2 regions of the Amycolatopsis sp. lyj-109 genome follow, and region 2 is predicted to be linked to the other one. Evidence: predicted binding sites of a transcription regulator. Region 2 holds the regulator's gene; the other holds the start of a gene.
What was found. The regulator HspR, encoded in region 2, represses chaperone genes until heat shock. The targets are predictions, from matches to a motif close to ANNTTGAGTNNNNNNNACTCAANNT.
Positions count from the first base shown of each region.

Region 1: a site for HspR is predicted at 2,629-2,653, ahead of lon (endopeptidase La). Genes of this name have one in related genera too.

Region 1 covers NZ_JAJPWR010000002.1:241,610-248,533, reverse strand. The annotation lists gene ACLJQF_RS04880 (DUF4407 domain-containing protein) at 1-140, shown strand, start outside; gene lon (endopeptidase La) at 212-2,614, opposite strand; gene ACLJQF_RS04870 (SAM-dependent methyltransferase) at 2,715-3,569, opposite strand; gene ACLJQF_RS04865 (GNAT family N-acetyltransferase) at 3,640-4,578, opposite strand; gene ACLJQF_RS04860 (putative bifunctional diguanylate cyclase/phosphodiesterase) at 4,815-6,924, shown strand, end outside.
Region 2 covers NZ_JAJPWR010000005.1:288,330-295,253, reverse strand. The annotation lists gene ACLJQF_RS13510 (alpha/beta hydrolase) at 1-667, shown strand, start outside; gene dnaK (molecular chaperone DnaK) at 900-2,774, shown strand; gene grpE (nucleotide exchange factor GrpE) at 2,771-3,478, shown strand; gene dnaJ (molecular chaperone DnaJ) at 3,512-4,690, shown strand; gene ACLJQF_RS13490 (heat shock protein transcriptional repressor HspR) at 4,696-5,121, shown strand; gene ACLJQF_RS13485 (DUF305 domain-containing protein) at 5,251-5,781, opposite strand; gene ACLJQF_RS13480 (lytic polysaccharide monooxygenase) at 5,778-6,533, opposite strand; gene ACLJQF_RS13475 (dienelactone hydrolase family protein) at 6,681-6,924, opposite strand, start outside.

The sequences.
Region 1 (6,924 bases), on a different contig from region 2:
TGTCCGGTCCGCCGCCGACCTCGATCAGCACCGACGACGAGCCGACGGTGACCCTGCGCGCGTTCAACGGACGCCACGGCGAGCTCACCGTCCGGACCACTCTCGCGGACACCGAACTCATCGACGACGACCAGGCGTGAATCCACACGCGGGCGGCCGGTTTCCCCGCGGGAAGGGGAAACCGGCCGTCCGGGGGCGGCGGCGCTCGGGGTTACGCCGCCTGGGAAACCGGCGTCGAAGCCGGGGTCAGGGCGAGGTCCAGGACCTCGCGGACGTTCGCCACCGCGTGGACGTCCAGCTGGCTCAGCACCTCGGCCGGGACGTCGTCGAGGTCCGGCTCGTTGCGCTGCGGGATGATCACCGTCTTCATCCCCGCCCGGTGCGCGGCCAGCAGCTTCTGCTTGACGCCGCCGATCGGGAGGACGCGGCCCGTCAGGGACACCTCGCCCGTCATCGCCACGTCCGCGCGGACCACGCGGCCCGAGAGCAGCGACGCCAGCGCCGTCGTCATCGTGACGCCGGCCGACGGGCCGTCCTTCGGGACCGCGCCCGCCGGGACGTGGACGTGGATGCCGCGGTTGCGCAGGTCGCCCACCGGCAGCTCCAGCTCCGCGCCGTGCGACCGCAGGTACGACAGCGCGATCTGCACCGACTCCTTCATCACGTCGCCGAGCTGGCCGGTCAGCTGCAGGCCGGACGCGCCGGACTCCTGGTCCGCCAGCGACGCCTCGATGTAGAGGACGTCACCACCGGCACCGGTCACCGCCAGGCCCGTTGCCACGCCCGGCGTTGCCGTGCGCTGGGTCGACGCCGGGAGGGACGACTCCGGGATGTGCCGCGGCCGGCCCAGGTAATCCGGAAGGTCGGGGGCGTCGATGGAAAGCGGCAGGGAAACCTCGTCCAGCGCCACCTTGGTCGCGATTTTCCGCAGCACCTTCGCGATCGTCCGGTTCACGTCGCGCACGCCCGCCTCGCGGGTGTACTCGGCGGCGATCCGGCTGAACGCGGCGTCCGTCAGGACGACGTCCGAGGCGCTCAGGCCGGCGCGCTCCAGCTCGCGGGGGAGCAGGTGGTCGCGGGCGATGGTGACCTTCTCGTGCTCGGTGTAGCCGTCCAGCGTGACGAGCTCCATGCGGTCCAGCAGCGGGCCGGGGATGGTCTCCAGTGCGTTGGCCGTGGCCAGGAACACGACGTCGGACAGGTCCAGCTCGACCTCGAGGTAGTGGTCGCGGAACGTGTGGTTCTGCTCCGGGTCCAGCACTTCGAGCAGCGCCGCGGTCGGGTCGCCGCGGTAGTCGGCGCCGACCTTGTCGATCTCGTCGAGCAGCACCACCGGGTTCATCGAGCCGGCTTCCTTGATGGCGCGGACGATCCGGCCGGGCAGCGCGCCGACGTACGTGCGGCGGTGGCCGCGGATCTCCGCCTCGTCGCGGATGCCGCCCAGCGCCACCCGGACGAACTTGCGGCCCATCGCCTTCGCGACGGACTCACCCAGCGACGTCTTGCCGACCCCGGGAGGGCCCGCGAGGGCCAGTACCGCACCGGAACGCCGTCCGCCGACCGGGCCGAGACCCGATTCCGCGCGGCGCTTCCGGACGGCCAGGTACTCGATGATGCGTTCCTTGACGTCGTCCAGACCGGCGTGGTCGGCGTCCAGGATGGCCCGCGCCGCGGCGATGTCGTAGACGTCCTCGGTGCGCTCGGTCCAGGGCAGCTCCAGGACGGTGTCCAGCCAGGTGCGGATCCAGCCGCCCTCGGGGGACTGCTCGGACGTGCGGTCCAGTTTGTCCACTTCGGCCAGTGCGGCCTTCTTGACGGCGTCGGGCAGTTCGGCGGCCTCGACGCGGGCGCGGTAGTCGTCGTCCTGCGCGGTGCCGTCGAGCTCGCCGAGCTCCTTGCGGATGGCCTCGAGCTGGCGGCGCAGCAGGAACTCCTTCTGCTGCTTCTCCATGCCCTCGGTGACGTCCTTGCGGATCGTGTCGGTCACCTCGAGTTCGGCCAGGTACTCCTTGCTCCACTCGAGGGCCTTCTCCAGGCGGACGCTGACGTCCACTGTGGACAGCAGGGTGAGCTTCTGGTCGGTGTCGAGGTACGGCGCGTTGCCGGACAGGTCGGCGACCGCGGAGGCGTCCTCGACCTGCTGGACGGCGTCGATCAGCTGCCAGCCGCCGCGCTGCTGGAGGATCGAGATGACGACGGCCTTGTACTCGGCCGCGAGCTGCGCGGTCCGGTCGTCGGTGGTCTCGGTGGTGTCCTCGGCGTGCACCCAGCGGGCGGCGCCGGGACCGTCGGCGATCCGGCCGACGACCGCGCGGGCCGTGCCGCGCAGCAGGACGGCGGCCTTGCCGCCGGGCACGCGGCCGATGCGCTCGACCGTGGCGACGGTGCCGAATTCGGCGTACTCGCCGTGGACGCGCGGGACGATGAGGACCTCTGCCTTGGTGGCCGCGGACGAGCGGATGCCGGGGAAGGACGCCTGGGCAGGCGTCTTGGCCTGGGCGGACTCCACCGCGGCTCGCGTCTCGGCGTCGGTCAGGTCGAGCGGGACGACCATGCCCGGCAGCACGACGTCGTCATCGAGCGGGAGCACGGGCAGGAGGCGGGTGTCGGACATGTGCACTCCTCGTGTAGTTGAGTCTGCTTAGCTCAACTCTCCGATGGGTGCGTTTGTTTCCGATGGTGCGTTCGCCCACAGCGATCGGGGAAACCGCAGGTCAGGCGCCTGGTTTGGTCGCGACGGCGCACCAGGCGAACGGGCGGGCCTCCGCCTCCAGGGCGTTGATCTTCCGGTCCGGCCGCCAGTCCGGCAGGTGCACGATGCCCGGTTCGAGGATCGGCCAGCCGCCGAAGAGCGGCTCGATTTCGTCGCGGTTGCGCAGCCAGACCGGGTTGCTCGTCTTCCGGTACTGCTCGACGAACCAGCGCAGCCCTTCGAGCATCTCGCCGGTGCCGTCGCCTTCGCTCATCTGCGAAATCGCCAGCCAGCTGCCCGGCGCGAGGGCGTCGCGGTACGCGGCCAGCAGCGCGTCCGGGTCGTCGTCGGGCCCGACGAAGTGCAGCACCGCCGCCATGATCAGGCAGACCGGCTGCGAGAAGTCGATGAGGCGGCGCGTCTCTTCGGCGCGCAGCACCGACTTCGCGTTCCGCATGTCGGCCTGGACGATGCCGGCCCAGTCGGTCGCCATGCCCTCTTCGAGGATGAGCGTCGCGTGGGCGACGGCGACCGGCTCGTAGTCGACGTAGACGACCTTCGCGTCGTGGTCCTCGGGCAGCTCCGCCTCGACGACCTCGTGCACGTTCCCGGCCGTCGGCACCCCCGAGCCGAGGTCGATGAACTGCCGGATCCCGGCCCGCAGCGCCGCCCGGACCGCGCGGTTCATGAACTCGCGGTTCTGCTTCGAGCCCGGCCGCACCAGCGGCCACTGCTGCTCCATGCGCCGGCCGAACTCGCGGTCCACGGCCCAGTTCTGGGTACCGCCCAGGTACCAGTCGTAGATCCGGGCCGCGGACGGCTTCTCGGTGTCGACACCCTCGGGCGCTCTCGGCGCGGAATCCCGCTGGTCGGTCACTTCAGGCTCCCCTCGCTGGCGGCGAGGTCAGCCTATAAGCCCCGGGGACCGGCGGTAATCCTCCAGTAGTTCACCGAACAGCCGGTCGACGCTGCCAGTACGTCCACAGGGGGCGGTACCCCTGGGCGTACCAGAACGGCGTCGACAGCGGGTTCGCCGCGGCGTGGTGCAGCAGGACGACGTCGGCGCCTTCCTCGTCGAGGACGTGGTGGGCGTGCGTCGCCAGCGCGGTGCCGACGCCGGACGACCGCGCCGCCTCCGCCACGGCCAGTGAGGACAGGTAGCCCACCCGGGAAGCCGCGACCCGGCCGCTGATCCAGCCGGTCTCGCCCGGGTGCTGGACGCTCACCATGCCGAGCGGACGGCCGTAGAGCTGGGCGATCCACAGCGGCGGCTCCGGCCGCTTCAGCTGCTCGGCCAGATCCTTGGCCAGGATCTCCTCGACCCCGGTGCGCCAGTTCACCGTGCCGTACTGGGCGTCGTAGGAGTGCAGCTCCATGCCGAGCTCCACCGCGGTCTCGAGGTCGCCGGGCTCGGCCCTGCGGATCTTGACCCCCGGCGTCCCGAGCGGGGTCGCCGGGATCAGCCGCTGCGCGGGGCGGACCGCGACCACTCGCAGTGGCGCGAAGCCGTGGTGCAGCATTTCGCGCGCTCCGGCGGCGTCCCGGCTCGCGCGCGGCACGATCGCCGCCGTCTCCGTGTCGCCGCGTTCGGCGACCGCGCGCAGATGTTCATCCCATCGGGTGAGGAGGGCGTCCAGGACGGCCGCCGGCTGCGGGCCGGCCAGCTGGACGTCGAGCCGGTGCTCGGTCAGCGCGCGCCACGGGGCGTTCGGGGCGTCGCGGTCGACCTGGACGCGGGAGGCCAGCCCGGACGCGGCTGAGCCGCCGGTCGCGACCTCCAGTACTACCGCGTCTTCCGCCGCTTCGAAGGGAGTCGATCCGGGGAGGAGGGGATCCACCGCCGCGAGCCGTGCCGCGTGCTCGGTGGCAATCACATCGCTGTGCATGGAGCCATTGAAGCGCTACCCGGTGTGCCGTGCGTACAGAACCGCCGGAGTTCGGACATCCGGCATTTCACCCTCTGGTCCACGCAGGTCAGCGCGTTCGAGGCATTGTTAACCCTGGGGTGATCTCCTACTGTCTCGAAAGGGACACGGGTACGCCTGACGGGGTACGGTATGGCCCTTGTCCACACCCGAAGTCACGGATCAGCACCGGTGGACAAGCCGGGAGGGAAGGTCGGATGCCGGACACCAACGCCCACGGCGACGCCGTCGCGCAGGCGCAGCCCGGGCCGGGGGCCGCTTCCGGGACACCACCCGTCTCCGCCGAAGCCCGCACCGACGAACGCCGCTTCCGGGTCTACACCTTCGCCGTCCTGAGCCTCGGGCTCGTCGCCGCGTTCGCGGTCGGCTCGTGGCTGCCGTTCCACTGGGACGACCGGCTGCTGTGGATCGGGCCCGTGCTCGCGGTCGCCTTCCTGCTCGCCGAACAGCTCGGCATCAACGTCGACGTCCGCAGCGGCATCTCGTGGACGATCTCGTTCACCGAGATCCCGCTCGTCATCGGGTTCTTCATCGCGCCGTTCGAGGTCGTGCTGGCCGCGCACCTGGTCGCCGGCATCGGCACGCTGCTCGCCCGCAAGGTCGCCGGCCGCGTCCTCTACAACGCGGGCGCGTTCCTGCTCGAGATCACCGGCGCCTTCGCGGTCGCCGGGCTGGTGAAGTACCTCGTCGGCGCCGGGACCGGCGACAAGATCCCGTGGCTCGCGGCGCTGGCCGGCACCCTGACCGCGCCGCTGGTGAGCACGCTGCTCGCCCTGGCCGCGGTCCGCGTGCTGCGGCGCCGCATGCGGGTCAGCACCGCCGTCCGGCTCACCGGGCGGATCCTGGTCGTCGGCTTCGTCAACGCGTCCGTCGGCCTCTCCGGCTACCTCGTCATCTCCAGCACGCCCCAGGCGTGGCCGCTGGTGCTCGCGGTCTTCCTCGGCCTCACCGCGCTGTACTGGGCGTACTCCGACCTGCTGCGCGAGCAGCGGGACATGGAGGCGCTCTCCGACGTCAGCCTGATGGTGGCCCGCTCGGGCCAGCAGGCCGCGGCCCGCCCGGCCAGCCGCGCCGACGAGCTCGTCGGCGGCGTCGACGTCCGCGAATGGGCGACGATCGCCGAGCGCATCAAGGACCAGCTCGCCGCCGGCCGCGTCGTGCTGAGACTCCGGCTGGAACCGAAGGACACCATGCGGGTCGTGGTCGCGGGCGACGACCTGCCGGCCGCCGACCCCGCCGCCGACGACCCGCTGCTGCGCCTGCCCGGCGCGCACGTCCGGCACTTCCGGATCACCGAGGCCAACCCCGACGTCCGCGCCGCGCTGCTCGACCGCGGCGCGCAGGAGGCGCTCGTCGTCCCGCTGCGCAGCGCGAACCGGCTGCTCGGCGTCGTCGAGGCGCACGACCGGCTGTCCCGCTGGCGCGGCTTCGGCAAGTACGACGTCCAGCTGCTCGGCACGATGGCCAGCCACCTCGCGACGTCGCTGGACAACCGCCGCCTGCTGGCGACGCTGCGCCACGACGCCTATCACGACCCGCTCACCGGGCACCTCAACCGGCCGGGCTTCCGGCAGGTGGCGAAGGAGCCGCTGCGGGACTTCGCCAACGCCGTGGTGCTGCGGATCGACCTCGACGTCTTCTCCACGGTCAGCGACGCGCTCGGCTACGCCTGGGCCGACCGGATGGTCGTCGCGGCCGGCCGCCGCATCCGCGACGCGCTCGGCCCCGACGTCCCGCTCGCCCGGCTCGAAGGCGCGTCCTTCGCGGCGCTGCTCGTCGGCTGCCCGCCGGAAGACGCCCACCACGCGGCGGAACGGCTGCGCGAAGAGCTGTCGGCGCCGTACCCGGTCGACCGGCTGTCGGTCGAGGCGAACGCGATGATCGGCTACGCGACGACGTCCGCGGAGGAACCCGGCGACGTCGTCGACATCGAAGGCCTGCTGCAGCGCGCCGACGTCGCCGTCCGCGCGACGAAGGGCGGCGAAGAGGTCCGCGGCTACGTGCCGAGCATGGGCCAGATCTTCCTGCGCCGCTTCCAAATGGTGACGCAGTTCCGGCAGTCCCTCGAGGACGGCCAGGTCAGCGTCCACTACCAGCCGAAGATCACCTTGCCGAACCGGCAGGTGCAGGGCGTCGAAGCGCTGGTGCGCTGGGTGCACCCGGAGTTCGGCAGGCTCGGCCCGGACGAGTTCGTCCCGGCCATCGAGGCGGCCGGCCTGATCGGCGTGCTGACGGGTTTCGTGCTCGGCGAGGCGCTCAAGCGCTGCCGCAAGTGGCTCGACGAGGGCCTGCGGATCTCGGTGGCGG
Region 2 (6,924 bases):
GGCCGGCTGCGCCCTGCACGGCCAGGACGTCCTCCGCTTCTACGACGACGTCGTCGCCAGGGCAGCCCGCGGCGGGATCTGGGCGAGCGACCTCAAGCGGCCCGCGACGGCCGACGAGGTCTCGGCGGGTGTGTACGGCCACCTCTACCTCCGGGGCGACTGGCCGGCGCTGGGCAAGGACCTGGCCGCGGCCGGTGGGGAGTTCCCGGACGCGCGCGGGCTGACCGAGCGGGACCAGTTCCTGTCCCCGATCTACGGGGCCTACCGGGCGATCGGCTGCCACGACTTCCCGTCGCCGTTCACCGGGCCGGCGGAGCTGGCCCGGACGGCCCGTCTGGTGCGTGCGGCGGCCCCGCACAGCTGGCGGTACTCGGAGTACTGGGACTTCGCCAGCGGGTGCACGGGCTGGCCGGTCCCGGCGAAGAACCCACCCCAGCCGCATCCGGTCCACGGTGCCCCGCCGATCCTGGTCGTAGGGGGCGCCCACGACCCGGCCACTCCGCTGGCCTGGGCGCGCGGCCTGACGGCGAGCATCGACGGCGCGGCGCTGCTGACCCGCACCGACGACGGCCACACGGGGCTGTTCAACTCGGCCTGCACCCGGGCGGCCGAGGTGGCGTACCTGGTGAACCGAGTCGTGCCTGGTCGCGGCGCGGTCTGCCGGTGAGCCGGCCGTCCGGTGAGCGGCGTCACAGCCGATCCGCGGGTACTCACTCGCCGGACCCGGGAACAAGAACCCGGATCGCCTCGTTAGGCTGGGTACAGAGGTTGAGCGCAGTCGACTCAAGTCCAGCTTGACGGAGTGCGCGAAGGCCCGATAAAACTTGCCAGAGCCTCGCTCAAGGTGAGGACGAACGTGCAGGTCACGAACATAGCAGCCGTAAACAGGAGGAAGCACCATGGCGCGAGCGGTCGGCATCGACCTCGGCACGACCAACTCGGTCGTCGCCGTCCTTGAGGGCGGCGAGCCGACGGTCATCGCCAACTCGGAAGGCTCCCGGACCACCCCTTCGATCGTCGCCTTCGCCAAGAACGGTGAAGTGCTGACCGGCCAGCCGGCGAAGAACCAGGCCGTCACGAACGTCGACCGGACGATCCGGTCCGTGAAGCGGCACATCGGCACCGACTGGAAGACCGAGATCGACGGGAAGAACTACACCTCCCAGGAAATCAGCGCGCGCGTGCTGATGAAGCTCAAGCGCGACGCCGAGGCGTACCTGGGCGAGACGATCACCGACGCGGTCATCACCGTCCCGGCGTACTTCGAGGACGCCCAGCGGCAGGCCACCAAGGAGGCCGGGCAGATCGCCGGCCTGAACGTGCTCCGCATCGTCAACGAGCCGACCGCCGCCGCGCTGGCGTACGGCCTGGACAAGGGCGAGAAGGAACAGACCATCCTGGTCTTCGACCTCGGTGGTGGCACCTTCGACGTGTCGCTGCTGGAGATCGGCGAGGGCGTCGTCGAGGTCCGCGCCACCTCCGGTGACAACCACCTCGGTGGTGACGACTGGGACGAGCGCATCGTCAAGTGGCTGGTCGACAAGTTCAAGGCCACGAACGGCATCGACCTGACCAAGGACAAGATGGCGCTGCAGCGCATCCGCGAGGCGTCGGAGAAGGCCAAGATCGAGCTGTCCAGCTCGAACTCGGCCAGCATCAACCTGCCGTACATCACCGTGGACGCGGACAAGAACCCGCTGTTCCTCGACGAGCAGCTGTCGCGTGCCGAGTTCCAGAAGATCACCTCGGACCTGCTCGAGCGCACCCGCAACCCGTTCAACAACGTCATCCGGGACGCGGGCATCGCCGTCGGCGACATCGACCACGTCGTGCTCGTCGGTGGTTCCACCCGCATGCCGGCCGTGTCCGAGCTGGTCAAGGAGCTGACCGGCGGCCGCGAGCCGAACAAGGGCGTGAACCCGGACGAGGTCGTCGCGGTCGGCGCGGCGCTGCAGGCCGGCGTGCTGAAGGGCGAGGTCAAGGACGTCCTGCTGCTGGACGTGACCCCGCTGTCGCTGGGCATCGAGACCAAGGGTGGCGTGTTCACCAAGCTCATCGAGCGCAACACCACGATCCCGACCAAGCGCTCGGAGATCTTCTCCACCGCGGACGACAACCAGCCGTCGGTGCAGATCCAGGTGTTCCAGGGTGAGCGCGAGATCGCCGCGCACAACAAGAAGCTCGGCATGTTCGAGCTGACCGGTCTCCCGCCCGCCCCGCGTGGCGTGCCGCAGATCGAGGTCACCTTCGACATCGACGCGAACGGCATCGTGCACGTCCTGGCCAAGGACCTCGGCACGAACAAGGAGCAGTCGATGACGATCACCGGTGGCTCCGCGCTGCCGAAGGACGACATCGAGCGCATGGTCAAGGACGCCGAGGCGCACGCCGAGGAAGACAAGACCCGGCGCGAAGAGGCCGAGACCCGCAACCAGGCGGAGACGCTGGTCTACCAGACCGAGAAGTTCCTCAAGGACAACGACGACAAGCTGCCCGAGGACCTCAAGGGCAAGGTCAAGTCCGCGATCGACGAGTCGAACGAGGCGCTCAAGGGCACCGACTCGACCAAGATCCGCGAGTCGATCGAGAAGCTGAACGCCGCTTCGCAGGAGCTGGGCACCGCCCTCTACGCCAACGCGAACGCCGACGCGGCGGCCGGTGCGGCCGGTGGCGCGGGTGCGGGGGCGACCGGGGACGCCGGTGCGGCCGGCGGCCAGGCCAAGGCCGATGACGTGGTGGACGCCGAGATCGTCGAAGAGGACGAGAAGAAGTGACCCACAGCTACGACGAATCCGAGAACCAGGGCCGAGGCCCCGAGGAGCCGGTGGTCGTGCGGGATCGGCGGCGGGTGGACCCCCAGACCGGGCAGGTCCGCCCGCCCGGTCCGGCCCACGCCGCCCCGGAGCCGGAGGAAGCGCCCGTGGAGCACGCGGGCCCCTCGCTGGGCGAGACCATCGTGGACGACTCGGTGTCGGTCGTCTCCGACGTGGAGAAGGAGCTGGCCGAGCGCACCGCCGACCTCCAGCGCCTGCAGGCCGAGTACGCCAACTACCGCAAGCGGGTCGAGCGTGACCGCGAGGCGGTCGTGATCGGCGCGAAGGCGACCGTGGTGAACGACCTGCTGCCGCTGCTCGACGACCTCGAGCGGGCCGAGCAGCACGGTGACCTCACCGGCGCGTTCAAGGCCGTCGGCGACAAGCTGATCAGCGGCCTGCAGCGCGCGGGCCTCGAGTCGTTCGGTGCCGAGGGCGAGCCCTTCGACCCGAGCGTGCACGAGGCCGTGCAGCACAGCACCTCGCCGGACGTGGCGGGTCCGACGGTCACCGTGGTCATGCGCCGCGGGTACCGCTTCGGGGACCGCGTACTGCGGGCGGCGCTGGTCGGCGTGACCGACCACGAGCCCGGTGCGGCCCCGGGGGACCCGTCCGTCGGTGGCGAGCTGCCACTCGGCGGCGGAGTCGATGAGCAGCAGCAGTAAGAACTATCCGGTTCAAGTGGGAGGAGGCGCCCGATGAGTGCACGGGAATGGATCGGTAAGGATTTCTACCGTGAACTGGGCGTCTCCTCCGACGCCACCGCGGACGAAATCAAGAAGGCCTACCGGAAGCTGGCCAAGGAGAACCACCCGGACGCGAACGCCGGCAACGCGCAGGCGGAGCAGAAGTTCAAGGCGGTCTCCGAGGCCTACGGCGTGCTCTCCGACGCGAGTAAGCGCAAGGAGTACGACGAGGCACGGCGCCTGTTCGGCGGCGGGGGTGGCTTCAACTTCCCCGGCGGTGGTGGCGGTGGCGGCAGCTTCGACGTGGGCGACATCTTCGGCCAGGCCGGTGCCGGCGCGGGTCAGCAGGGCGGCTTCGGCGGGCTTGGCGACATCCTCGGCGGGATCTTCGGCCGCGGCCGGGCCTCGGCGGGCGCGACGGCGAACCGGCCGCAGCGCGGCGCCGACGTCGAGACGGACGTCCGGATCGACTTCACCGAGGCGGTCAAGGGCGCGACCCTGCCGCTGCGGCTGTCGAGCCCGGCGACCTGCGCGACGTGCAGCGGCAACGGCGCCCGGCCGGGGACGTCGCCGCGGACCTGTCCGACCTGTTCGGGGTCGGGGCTGGTCAGCCGCAGCCAGGGCGCCTTCGCGTTCTCGGAGCCGTGCCGCGACTGCCGCGGCCGCGGGACGATCATCGACGACCCGTGCCCCGAGTGCGGCGGCGAGGGCATCAGCACGCGGACGCGGACGCTGACCGTGCGGATCCCGCCGGGCGTCGACGACGACCAGCGCATCCGGCTGGCCGGCCAGGGCGAGCCGGGCCGGGGCGGGGCGCAGGCGGGCGACCTGTACGTCCGGGTGCACGTGGCTCCGCACGCGCTGTTCGGGCGCAAGGGGCTCGACCTGACGATCACCGTGCCGGTGGACTTCACGGAGCTGACGCTCGGCACCACGATCACGGTGCCGACGCTGGAGGCCAAGGTCTCGCTCAAGGTGCCGCCGGGCACCGCGAGCGGACGCGTGCTGCGCGTGCGCGGCAAGGGCATCGCCAAGCGCGACGGTTCGCAAGGTGACCTGCTCGTCACCCTCCAGGCGGCGATTCCCGCCAAACTGGACGATAAGGCGCGCGAGGCACTGCAGGCGTACGCCGAGGCGATGGCCGGGCACGACCCCCGGCCCGAGATCACCGAGCTGCTGCAAGGTAGGTGAGAGTGGTGTTCGGCGGGATTCCCCAGGAAGGGGACGAGGAGACCCCGGTGTTCGTCATCTCGGTGGCGGCCCAGCTCGCCGGGATGCACGCGCAGACGTTGCGCACGTACGACCGGCAGGGCCTGGTGTCACCGGGCCGTACCCCCGGCGGCGGGCGGCGCTACTCGATGCGGGACATCGCGCTGCTGCGCGAGGTTCAGCGCCTGTCGCAGGAGGACGGCGTCAACCTGGCCGGCATCAAGCGCATCATCGAGCTGGAGAACCAGGTCGACGCGCTGCGGGCCCGGATCTCCGAGCTGACGGAGGAACTGACCGCGGCGTACGTGGCGGCGGAACAGGCAACGGCGGCGGCGCACGCGTCCTACCGCCGGGACCTGGTGCCGCTCAACCAGCAGACGGCGCTGGTGGTCTGGCGTCCCAAGCGCCGCTGACCACCAGAGCGCCGCTGGGCACCAGAGCGCCGCTGGGCACCGAAGCGACGAAGGCCTCCCCGGGCGACCGGGGAGGCCTTCGCGCATAAGCGGGACCGCGAGGCGTCCCTCGCGACCCCGCGCCGCGGGTTACGTCTTGACGTTCAGCAACTGCTTCACCTCGGCCGTCCGGGACTCGATCACCCGGCGGGCCAGGTCTCGCGCCTGCGCGTTGACTCCGCCGCCTCCCCCGTTCTCCGTCTGGGCCAGCTCGACCGCTCCTTGCTGCTGTCCGGTCAGGACGTCCAGGAACCGGCGGGTGAACTCGCCGTCCGGGGCCGTCTTCAGGGCTCCCACCAGGTCCGGCGAGGTCGTCTTCAGGCCGCCGTGGCCCGCGTGGGCGTGGGGGTTCAGGTCCACCGCCTCGGGCTGGTTCCAGTCGTGGAGCCAGCGGCGCATGTCGTCGATCTCGGTCTGCTGCGTCACCTCGATCGCCGCCGCCAGCTCCTTGACCTCCGCCGGGAGCGGGCGGGCCGCCGCCAGCCGGACGATCTCGATGCCCTGCCGGTTCTGGGGAATCAGCATCTGCAGGAACATCACGTCGGCCGCGTTGTGCTGCGGGGCGGCCGTCGTCGCGCAACCTGTCAGCAGCAGCGCGACGACGGCCAGGACCACTTTCACTGGCGCTGCCAGAGCGCCGGGGTGTTCGGCGGCTCCCAGCCCGCGATCGCCGTGTGCGGCTGGATGCAGCGGTAGCTCGCGCCGCCGTAGGTCACGACGTCGCCCGCCTTGTACGCCGTGCCCGCCGCCCACGTTCCACCCGTCGGCGGCTTGGTCGTCGGGGGCGGGGTCGTGGTGGGCGGCGGGGTCGTGGTCGGGGGCGGCGTGGTGGTCGGCGGCGGGGTGCCGCCTCCGCCGACCTGGAGGTCGACGCAGCTGTAGAACGCGTTGGCCGTGTCCGCGATGTTCCAGATCGCCAGCACCTTGATCCGGCCCGAATAGCCGGCCAGGTTCACCGTGTGCGACAGCGTCGGCGGCGGCTGCTGGTTGTTGCCGCTGAACACCGCGACCCGGGTGCTGCCGACGTAGTACTCGTAGTTCGACGTCGAGTGCCGGGCGGTGAACACCCAGTTGAACGTCACCGTGCTGCCCACCGACTTGGCCGGCCACGGCTTCGACTCGTCGGTCAGCTCGGCGAACTGCGACAACCCGCCGTTGCAGCTGCGCAGCCCCTTCGGGCCTTCGACGCTCTGCGGTTCGTAGACGATGTTGCCGCAGCCCGACACCTTCCCGGCCGCGCAGTTGGCCTGCCGGCTGGGTGGATCGGACACGTAACCGTGGGCGCTCGCGGAGGTGGCGGGGAGGACGACGACCAGCACCGGCGCGAGCAGGGCTCCGGCAGCGGCCGCGAAGAGCTTTCTTTTCCAGGTCATTTCGGCTCCTCGAAGGGGAACAGCGTTGTTCCGAAGAGGGAGGACGAACGAGCACATCCGGGGAAGATGTGGTCTAGACCATAAGGCGATTCGGGCACAACGGTCAACGAACTACCGCCGTTCGACGAATGCGCTGCTCCGCTCGGCTCAGTGCGAAGGTCGGGACGGCTGCTGCAGGTGTTCGCCGAAGAAGGACGTCACCCGGCGCCACGCGTCTTCGGCCGATTCGTGGTGGTAGGTGAAGCCGACGACCTTGAGCAGCAGGTTCACCGGCGCCACAGTGTCGATCTTGTTGGCGAACCCGTGGCTGGCGTCCGGGTACTCCTTGACGTCGTGGGGGATGTCGCGCTCGGTGAGTGCCGTCTCGAGCTTCGCCGCGGCGCCGCGCAAC